DNA from 2 places in the Streptomyces chengmaiensis genome. Region 1 is predicted to be linked to the other one. Evidence: predicted binding sites of a transcription regulator. Region 1 holds the regulator's gene; the other holds the start of a gene.
What was found. The regulator HrcA, encoded in region 1, represses chaperone genes, less so after heat shock. The targets are predictions, from matches to a motif close to TTNGCACTCNGNNNNNCNGAGTGCNAA.

Region 2: a site for HrcA is predicted at 2,047-2,073, ahead of groL (chaperonin GroEL). Genes of this name have one in related genera too.

What each region holds. Positions count from the first base shown of each region.
Region 1 is NZ_JARWBG010000025.1:46,428-51,357, forward strand. Features, by position in the region: gene QCN29_RS21280 (MBL fold metallo-hydrolase) at 1-509, opposite strand, end outside; gene hrcA (heat-inducible transcriptional repressor HrcA) at 678-1,694, shown strand; gene dnaJ (molecular chaperone DnaJ) at 1,695-2,837, shown strand; gene QCN29_RS21295 (nitronate monooxygenase) at 2,983-4,086, shown strand; gene QCN29_RS21300 (16S rRNA (uracil(1498)-N(3))-methyltransferase) at 4,083-4,826, shown strand.
Region 2 is NZ_JARWBG010000012.1:56,316-61,245, reverse strand. Features, by position in the region: gene thrC (threonine synthase) at 1-891, shown strand, start outside; gene QCN29_RS12895 (MoaD/ThiS family protein) at 930-1,208, shown strand; gene QCN29_RS12890 (cold-shock protein) at 1,607-1,810, shown strand; gene groL (chaperonin GroEL) at 2,200-3,822, shown strand; gene QCN29_RS12880 (alanine/glycine:cation symporter family protein) at 4,180-4,930, shown strand, end outside.

The sequences.
Region 1 (4,930 bases):
GGGTCGCCTGGCGCCAGCAGCGCCAGATCGTGCCCGGTGTGGCCGGGCCCCACATTGGCCAGCAGCACCTGCCGGCCGCCGAGGTCCAGCGTCTGCTCGCCGAACACCCCGTGCTGGGGAAGCACCATCAGGTCGACGGACTCGCCCGCCTCGGCCGCGTCCAGCCCCTCCCGCACCGCGTCCGCGCGGATCGCGTCCCGCTCCCGCCGCATCAGGGCGTCGACGCCGACCGCCCCGTACACATGGGCGCCGGAGAAGGCCGATGTGCCCAGCACATGGTCGAAGTGCGGATGGCTCAGTGCGATATGCGTCACTCGACGCCCGCCCGTCAGGGTCTCGACCTGGGCCCGGATCGCGGCCCCCTCACGCAGCGTGGACCCCGTGTCGAACAGCAGAACGGCGTCCCCGCCGGCCACCAGCCCCACGGTCGCGTCCCATACCGGAAGCCGCCGTCGGCCCACCCCGTCGGCCAACCGCTCCCAGCCGAAGTCTTCCCAACTGACGTCCATACGGCGACGCTACTGGCAACGACCTGGGACGGCTCGCGGTAGCGTGGTCGGCCGCCCTTGCTAGGGGCGCACCCCACGGCCGTACACTGGCTCGGGGAAAGGCTGGCACTCGGATGCAGTGAGTGCCAGGCGAGGAACCGAGAGAGACCACAGCTGGAGGTGTGCGCAGTGCTCAGTGAACGCAGACTCGAAGTGCTGCGCGCGATCGTCCAGGACTATGTCGGCACGGAGGAGCCCGTCGGGTCCAAGGCGCTCACCGAGCGTCACCGGCTCGGCGTCTCGCCCGCGACCGTCCGCAATGACATGGCGGTGCTGGAGGAGGAGGGCTTCATCGCCCAGCCGCACACCAGCGCCGGGCGGATCCCGACAGACAAGGGCTACCGGCTGTTCGTGGACAGGTTGGCGGGCGTCAAGCCGCTGTCCTCCCCCGAGCGCCGGGCGATTCAGAACTTCCTGGACGGGGCCGTCGACCTCGACGACATCGTCGGGCGCACGGTGCGGCTGCTGGCGCAGCTGACCCGCCAGGTCGCCGTCGTCCAGTACCCCTCGCTGACCCGTTCCACGGTCCGGCATGTGGAACTGCTCTCCCTTGCTCCCGCCCGGCTGATGCTCGTGCTGATCACGGACACCGGGCGGGTCGAACAGCGTATGGTCGACTGCCCCGCGCCGTTCGGCGAGACCTCGCTCGCGGACCTTCGGGCCCGGCTCAACGCCCGTGTCGTGGGCCGGCGCTTCACGGATGTGCCGCAGCTGGTGCAGGACCTCCCCGACTCGTTCGAAACGGAGGACCGGGCCACCGTCTCCACGGTGCTCGCGACCCTGCTGGAGACCCTGGTCGAGGAGACCGAGGAGCGGCTGATGATCGGCGGCACCGCCAATCTGACCCGCTTCGTGCATGACTTCCCGCTGACCATCCGGCCGGTGCTGGAGGCGCTTGAGGAGCAGGTCGTGCTCCTCAAACTGTTCGGCGAGGCCAAGGACTCCGGCGTGACCGTGCGGATCGGCCATGAGAACGAGCACGAGGGGCTCAGTTCCACGTCCGTGGTCGCGGTCGGCTACGGTTCGGGCGACGAGGCAGTTGCCAAACTCGGCGTGGTCGGACCGACCCGCATGGACTACCCCGGAACGATGGGAGCGGTACGCGCAGTGGCACGTTACGTCGGACAGATCCTGGCGGAGTCGTAAGTGGCCACGGACTACTACGCCGTACTCGGCGTGCGTCGCGACGCATCGCAGGACGAGATCAAGAAGGCCTTTCGCCGCCTCGCGCGCGAACTCCACCCGGATGTGAATCCGGACCCGAAGACGCAGGAGCGCTTCAAGGAGATCAACGCGGCGTACGAGGTGCTGTCGGACCCGCAGAAGAAGCAGGTCTACGACCTCGGCGGCGACCCGCTGTCCCAGGCGGGCGGCGGTGGCGGCGCGGGCGCCGGCTTCGGCGCGGGCGGGTTCGGGAACTTCTCGGACATCATGGACGCCTTCTTCGGCACCGCGTCGCAGCGCGGGCCGCGCTCGCGCACCCGGCGCGGGCAGGACGCGATGATTCGCCTGGAGGTCGAGCTCACCGAGGCGGCCTTTGGCACCACCAAGGACATCCAGGTCGACACCGCCGTCGTCTGCACGACATGCAGCGGTGAGGGCGCGGCGCCCGGCACGTCCGCGCAGACATGCGACATGTGCCGCGGCCGTGGAGAGGTCTCGCAGGTCACCCGGTCCTTCCTGGGCCAGGTCATGACCTCGCGGCCGTGCCCCCAGTGCCAGGGCTTCGGCACCGTCGTGCCGACGCCGTGCCCGGAGTGCGCGGGCGACGGCCGGGTGCGCTCCCGCCGGACGCTCACCGTCAAGATCCCGGCAGGCGTCGACAACGGCACCCGCATCCAGCTCGCGGGCGAGGGCGAGGTCGGTCCCGGCGGCGGGCCCGCGGGTGATCTGTACGTTGAGATCCACGAGCTGCCGCACCCCGTCTTCCAGCGGCGCGGCGACGATCTGCACTGCACGGTGACCATCCCGATGACGGCGGCGGCGCTGGGCACGAAGTGCCCGCTGGAGACGCTGGACGGGATGGAGGAGGTCGACATCCGTCCGGGCACCCAGTCCGGCCAGTCCATCCCGCTGCACGGCCGAGGCGTCACCCATCTGCGCGGAGGCGGCCGCGGCGACCTCATCGTGCATGTGGAGGTCCAGACCCCGTCGAAGCTCGACCCCGAGCAGGAGCGGCTGCTGCGGGAGCTGGCGAAGCTGCGGGGTGAGGAGCGGCCGATGGGGCAGTTCCAGCCGGGGCAGCAGGGGTTGTTCTCACGCCTGAAGGACGCGTTCAACGGGCGTTAGGGGTCAAGCCCCCGAGCCCCCCGGAGGGGCTGGATGATCCAGCCCCTCCGGCGATTGAGGAGCGGGGGTCCGGGGCGGAGCCCCCGTAAGCGGGGGTCCGGGGGCGGAGCCCCGGCGCAGAGCGGGACGTGGCACGATGCAGGGCATGTCGTCCACCGCACTGACCGACCTCTGCCGGCTTCCGATCGTGCAGGCCCCCATGGCCGGCGGCGCATCGTGTCCCCAGCTCGCCGCCGCGGTGGCCGAGGCGGGCGGGCTGGGGTTCCTCGCGGCCGGGTACAAGACGGCGGACGGCATGTACCAGGAGGTGAAACGGCTCCGCGCGCTCACGGGCCATCCCTTCGGGGTGAATCTCTTCATGCCGCAGCCCGGGACCGCCGACACCGCCGCCGTCGACGTCTACCGCCAGCAGCTGGCCGGGGAGTCCGCCTGGTACGAGACGGAGCTCGGCGACCCCGACAGCGGCGCGGACGACGGGTACGAGGCCAAGCTGGCCGTACTCCTCGACGATCCCGTCGCCGTCGTGTCGTTCACCTTCGGCTGCCCGACCCCCGCGGTGCTGGAGGCGTTCGCGAAGGTCGGCACGGTCACCGTGGTCACCGCGACCATCCCGGAGGAGGCGCTGGCCGCCGAGGAGGCGGGCGCGGCCGCCGTGTGCGTGCAGGGCGTCGAGGCGGGCGGGCACCAGGGCTCCCACCGGGACGACCCGGACGCCGACGGGTCGGGTCTCGGACTGCTCTCACTGGTCGCACTGGTCCGCGAGACCGTACGGCTGCCGATCGTCGCCGCCGGCGGGCTGATGCGCGGCGGCCAGGTCGCCGCCGTCCTCGCCGCGGGCGCGAGCGCCGCACAGCTGGGCACGGCTTTCCTCGTGTGTCCCGAGTCCGGGGCCCACGCGCTCCACAAGCAGGCCATGACCGATCCGCTTTTCGCCCGCACCGAGTCGACCAGGGCGTTCTCCGGACGGCCGGCCCGCGGCCTGGTCAACCGGTTCATGCGGGAGCACGGACCGTACGCCCCCGCCGCCTATCCGCAGATCCACCATCTGACCAGCGGGCTGCGCAAGGCCGCCGCCAAGGCGGGCGACCCCCAGGGCATGGCCCTGTGGGCAGGGCAGGGGCACCGGCTGGCCCGCGCCCTGCCCGCGGGAGAACTCGTCGCCGTGCTGGCCGCCGAGGCGGAGGCGGCCCGGGCCGGTGTTGAGCCCGGCGCCGCCGGCAGCGGGAGCTCCGGGAGTGTGACGCGATGACCGCGCCCGTCTTCGTCGTGGAGTCCCTCGACGGGGTGGGACCGGGCTCGGTCCTCACCCTCGACGGCCCCGAGGGGCGCCACGCCGTCTCCGTCAAACGGCTCAAGCCGGGCGAGGACGTCGTGCTCACGGACGGCAGGGGCCACGGCGCCGCCGGGCGGGTGCTGCGGACCGAGGGCAAGGACCGGCTGGTCGTGGAGCCAGTCGAGTTCCCCGAGGAGCCCGAGGCCGCGCCCCGCATCACCGTCGTCCAGGCCCTCCCCAAAGGGGACCGCGGCGAACTCGCCGTCGAGACCATGACGGAGACCGGCGTGGACGCGATCGTGCCCTGGACGGCGGCCCGCTGCATCACACAGTGGAAGGGCGACCGCGGCGTCAAGTCCCTGGCCAAGTGGCGCACTGCCGCCCGCGAGGCGGGCAAGCAGTCGCGCAGGCTCCGCTTCCCCGATGTCGCGGATGCCGCGGGCACCAAGCAGGTCGCGGCGCTGCTCGCCGCAGCGGACTTCGCGGCCGTCCTCCACGAGGAGGGCGCCCAGCCGCTGGCCGCCGCCGAACTGCCAGCCGAGGGCTCGATCGTGCTGGTCGTCGGTCCCGAAGGGGGCGTCTCCCCCGAGGAGTTGGCCCTCTTCGCCGAAGCAGGAGCGAAGCCGTACCGCCTGGGCCGCACCGTCCTGCGCACCTCGACGGCGGGAACGGCCGCCACGGCGCTGCTGCTCGGCCGTACGGGCCGCTGGTCCTGAACAGCACGCGCCCTCGACGGGCTTCGCGCGCCGTGCCCGCGCCTTCCTCGCGGGGACCGGACACGGCGCGAAGGCTGCTTTCCTCGTACTCCGGCAGCTGGCAC
Region 2 (4,930 bases), on a different contig from region 1:
GTCGAGGCAGCGCGCGCCTTCGGCTTCACCACCCTGTCCTGCTCCTCCACCGGCAACCTCGCGGGCGCCGTCGGCGCCGCCGCCGCCCGCGCCGGCTTCCGCTCCTGCGTCTTCATCCCGCACGACCTGGAGCAGGGCAAGGTCGTCATGGCCGCGGTCTACGGCGGCGACCTCGTCGGCATCGAGGGCACCTACGACGACGTCAACCGCTTCTGCTCGGAGCTCATCGGCGACCCGATCGGGGAGGGCTGGGGCTTCGTCAACGTCAACCTCCGCCCGTACTACGCCGAGGGCTCCAAGACGCTCGCCTACGAGATCTGCGAGCAGCTCGGCTGGCGGCTGCCCGACCAGATCGTGATCCCGATCGCCTCCGGCTCCCAGCTCACGAAAATCGACAAGGGGCTGCAGGAGCTGATCAAGCTCGGTCTCGTCGAGGACAAGCCGTACAAGATCTTCGGTGCGCAGGCGGAGGGCTGCTCCCCGGTGGCGGCGGCCTTCAAGGCCGGGCATGACGTCGTACGGCCCCAGAAGCCGGACACCATCGCCAAGTCGCTGGCCATCGGCAACCCGGCCGACGGCCCCTATGTCCTGGACATCGCCCGGCGCACGGGCGGCGCGGTGGAGGACGTCACCGACGAGCAGATCGTGGATGCGATCAAACTGCTGGCCCGTACGGAGGGCATCTTCACCGAGACCGCGGGCGGCACGACCCTCGGCGTGGCGAAGAAGCTGATCGAGGCGGGCGTCATCGACCCGGCGCTGACGACGGTCGTCGTCAACACGGGCGACGGCCTCAAGACCCTGGACGCGGTCGCCCCGACGACCGGCCCGACCGCGACGATCCGCCCGAGCCTGGACGCGTTCCGCGCCGCCGGCCTGGCTGCCGACTGAAGACTTCCCCCCTTTACCCCGAGGAAGGCACGCACCCCATGAGCGTCAACGTCCGCATCCCCACCATCCTCCGTACATACACCGGCGGCCAGGCCGAGGTCACGGCCGAGGGCGCCACCCTGGCCGACGTCATCGCGGACCTGGAGAAGACCCACAAGGGGATCGCCGCCCGCGTCCTGGACGACCAGGGGCAGCTGCGCCGCTTCGTCAACGTCTACGTCAACGACGACGACGTGCGTTTCGAACAGGGTCTTCAGACGGCGACGCCGGACGGCGCGGGAGTGTCGATCATCCCGGCGGTCGCAGGCGGCTGCTGATTCATTGACGAATTGCCCCCTCCGCAAGAAGCGGAGGGGGCAATTCTGCATGGTTGAGCGCGATAGAGTCGGGGTAGCCCGCTCCACCGCTTGTGCCGGTCGCATATGAGATTGCGCCCGGGCGCGACAAGAAACAGCCAAAGTGTTCGATCGAATTGTCCTGGTAAGAGCGCTTTGTCGGGCCCGACTTGCCCCGTAATTCACGTAATTCGCATGAGTTTTCCGTTCGGGTGTGCTCAGATTTCTCGTCCGATTGACCTGTTGCAGACGGCAGTTGGACAGATACATTCAGCCGCGGTCGACGCGTTCCGGCGCACGTCCCTCCTGTCGGGGACGAGGTCTGACCCGGGCCCGCGAAGTGCGGTCCCGTGCAAGGGCCAGTAATAGGGGAGTTAGGCATGGCTCAGGGCACCGTCAAGTGGTTCAACGCGGAGAAGGGGTACGGCTTCATCGCGGTCGACGGTGGTGCGGATGTTTTCGTCCACTACAGCGCGATCCAGATGGATGGGTACCGCACCCTTGAAGAGGGTCAGCGGGTCGAATTCGAGATCTCGCAGGGCCAGAAGGGGCCGCAGGCGGACATGGTCAAGGTAACCGCCTGAATCCAGGCGCGATCGACCGCTCACGCACGCACTGACTGACGTACGAGGGGCCCGCATCCGAGGAGGGACGCGGGCCCCTCGTATGCGTCCGGGCGTCGGCTGCCCGCGCGTGCCCGGCTGCCCGCGCGCCCCGGGCGGGGAGGCGCCCCAGGGTCGCCGCCGCCGGCCGACACCCCTTGCCGAGGCTTTCTCAAAGCCGCTTGCACTCTCTCGGGTCGAGTGCTAATCATTGGGCGTTAGCACTCTGCGAGTGAGAGTGCTACAGGGACCGGGTCGGTGAGGCCGCAGGCCGGGTGGGGCAAGGAACCACCCGGAGTGCAGGCCGTCCGTCGCGGGCGCCAGCGCGGTCCTGGAGCTTGCCACCCCGATGTCCGGGAGGACCACTTCACATGGCCAAGATCATCGCGTTCGACGAGGAGGCACGGCGCGGTCTCGAGCGCGGGATGAACCAGCTCGCCGACGCCGTCAAGGTCACCCTTGGCCCCAAGGGCCGCAACGTCGTCCTCGAGAAGAAGTGGGGCGCCCCCACGATCACCAACGACGGCGTCTCCATTGCCAAGGAGATCGAGCTCGAGGACCCGTACGAGAAGATCGGCGCCGAGCTGGTCAAGGAAGTCGCCAAGAAGACGGACGACGTCGCAGGCGACGGCACGACCACCGCGACCGTCCTCGCCCAGGCGCTGGTCCGCGAGGGTCTGCGCAACGTCGCCGCCGGCGCCAACCCGATGGCTCTGAAGCGCGGCATCGAGAAGGCCGTCGAGGCCGTCTCCGGCGCGCTGCTCGACCAGGCCAAGGAGGTCGAGACCAAGGAGCAGATCGCCTCCACCGCCTCCATCTCCGCCGCCGACACCCAGATCGGCGAGCTGATCGCCGAGGCCATGGACAAGGTCGGCAAGGAAGGCGTCATCACCGTCGAGGAGTCCCAGACCTTCGGTCTGGAGCTGGAGCTCACCGAGGGCATGCGCTTCGACAAGGGCTACATCTCGGCGTACTTCGCCACCGACATGGAGCGTATGGAGGCCTCCCTCGAGGACCCGTACATCCTGATCGTCAACTCCAAGGTCAGCAATGTGAAGGACCTCCTTCCGCTGCTGGAGAAGGTCATGCAGTCCGGCAAGCCGCTGCTGATCATCGCCGAGGACGTCGAGGGCGAGGCCCTGTCCACGCTGGTCGTCAACAAGATCCGTGGCACTTTCAAGTCCGTTGCCGTCAAGGCCCCGGGCTTCGGCGACCGCCGCAAGGCCATGCTGAACGACATCGCCATCCTCACGGGCGGCACGGTCGTCTCCGAGGAGGTCGGCCTCAAGCTCGAGAACGCCGGCCTGGACCTGCTGGGCCGCGCCCGCAAGGTCGTCATCACCAAGGACGAGACCACCATCGTCGACGGCGCCGGTGACAGCGAGCAGGTCGCGGGCCGCGTCAACCAGATCCGCGCCGAGATCGAGCAGTCGGACTCCGACTACGACCGCGAGAAGCTCCAGGAGCGTCTCGCCAAGCTGGCCGGCGGCGTGGCCGTCATCAAGGCCGGCGCCGCGACCGAGGTGGAGCTCAAGGAGCGCAAGCACCGCATCGAGGACGCCGTGCGCAACGCCAAGGCGGCCGTCGAGGAGGGCATCGTCGCCGGCGGCGGCGTGGCCCTGCTGCAGGCCTCCCAGGTCTTCGAGAAGCTCGAGCTCGACGGTGACGAGGCGACCGGCGCCGCCGCTGTGAAGCTGGCCCTGGAGGCCCCGCTGAAGCAGATCTCCGTCAACGCCGGCCTCGAGGGCGGCGTGATCGTGGAGAAGGTGCGGAACCTGACCCCGGGTCACGGCCTGAACGCCGCGACCGGCGAGTACGTCGACATGATCGCCGAGGGCATCATCGACCCGGCGAAGGTGACCCGCTCTGCCCTGCAGAACGCCGCCTCCATCGCCGCGCTGTTCCTCACCACCGAGGCCGTCATCGCCGACAAGCCGGAGAAGGCCGCTGCGCCGGCCGGCGGCGGCATGCCGGGCGGTGACATGGACTTCTGAGCCGACCGCGCCTGACGGCGTACGGCTCGGACGCGAGTCCGGAAGCTGACCGAGGGCGGCACTCCTCCTGCCGGAGGGGTGCCGCCCTCGGCGCGTGTCCTGGACCCTCCCCCGTGTGCGGGCGCCGCGGCAGGCGTTGTATACGGGCGCTTCGCACCGCGATCCGGTGCATACCAAGACCCACGTGGCATGCTGCGCGCCCATTGGACGTAGGTCTTTCGACCTTCGTTGCTGTGAGATTGCGCACCACTTTCCTCTGTTTTGAAGGTCAAGAGGCGCGGGTAGCCTGCTGTGAGCCTCTTGTAGGCCTGCCGTTAACTCCCCCGCATCCGGGCCTGCACGAGGACGCAGTACGCAATGGACACGCTTGACTCCGTGATCGTCGACGTCAACGACGTCTTCTGGACCTACCTTCTGATCCCGCTCGTCGTGGGCGCGGGACTGTACTTCACCCTGCGCTCCAAGGGCGTGCAGATCCGGCTGCTGCCGGAGATGTTCCGGGTGCTGAAGGACAGGCCGGTCCAGGGAGCCGACGGCAAGAAGGCCGTCTCCTCCTTCGGCGCGTTCACCATCTCCGCCGCCGCCCGCGTCGGCACCGGAAACATCGCGGGCGTCGCCACGGCCATCACGCTCGGCGGACCGGGCGCGGTGTTCTGGATGTGGATGATGGCGATCGTCGGCGCTGCGTCCGCGTTCGTCGAGTCCACACTCGCCCAGCTCTACAAGGTCCGCGACCCGAAGCACGGCACCTACCGGGGCGGTCCCGCGTACTACATGCAGCGGGCGCTCAAGGCACGCTGGCTGGGACTGCTCTTCGCCGTCACCATCACCGTGACCTTCGGTTTCGTCTTCAACGCAGTCCAGTCGAACACGATCGCCTCGGTGGCCTCCGGCTCGTTCAGCGGCATCGGAGACAGCGACTGGTTCGCGCCTGCCGTGGGCATCGCGCTCTCCGTGCTGCTGGCACTTGCCGTCTTCGGCGGCGTACGGCGCATCAGCACGATCACACAGGTGCTGGTGCCGCTCATGGCGGTGCTCTATCTGGTGCTCGGTCTGATCGTCGTGGTGCTGAACATCAGCGAGTTGCCGCGTGTCATCGTCGAGATCC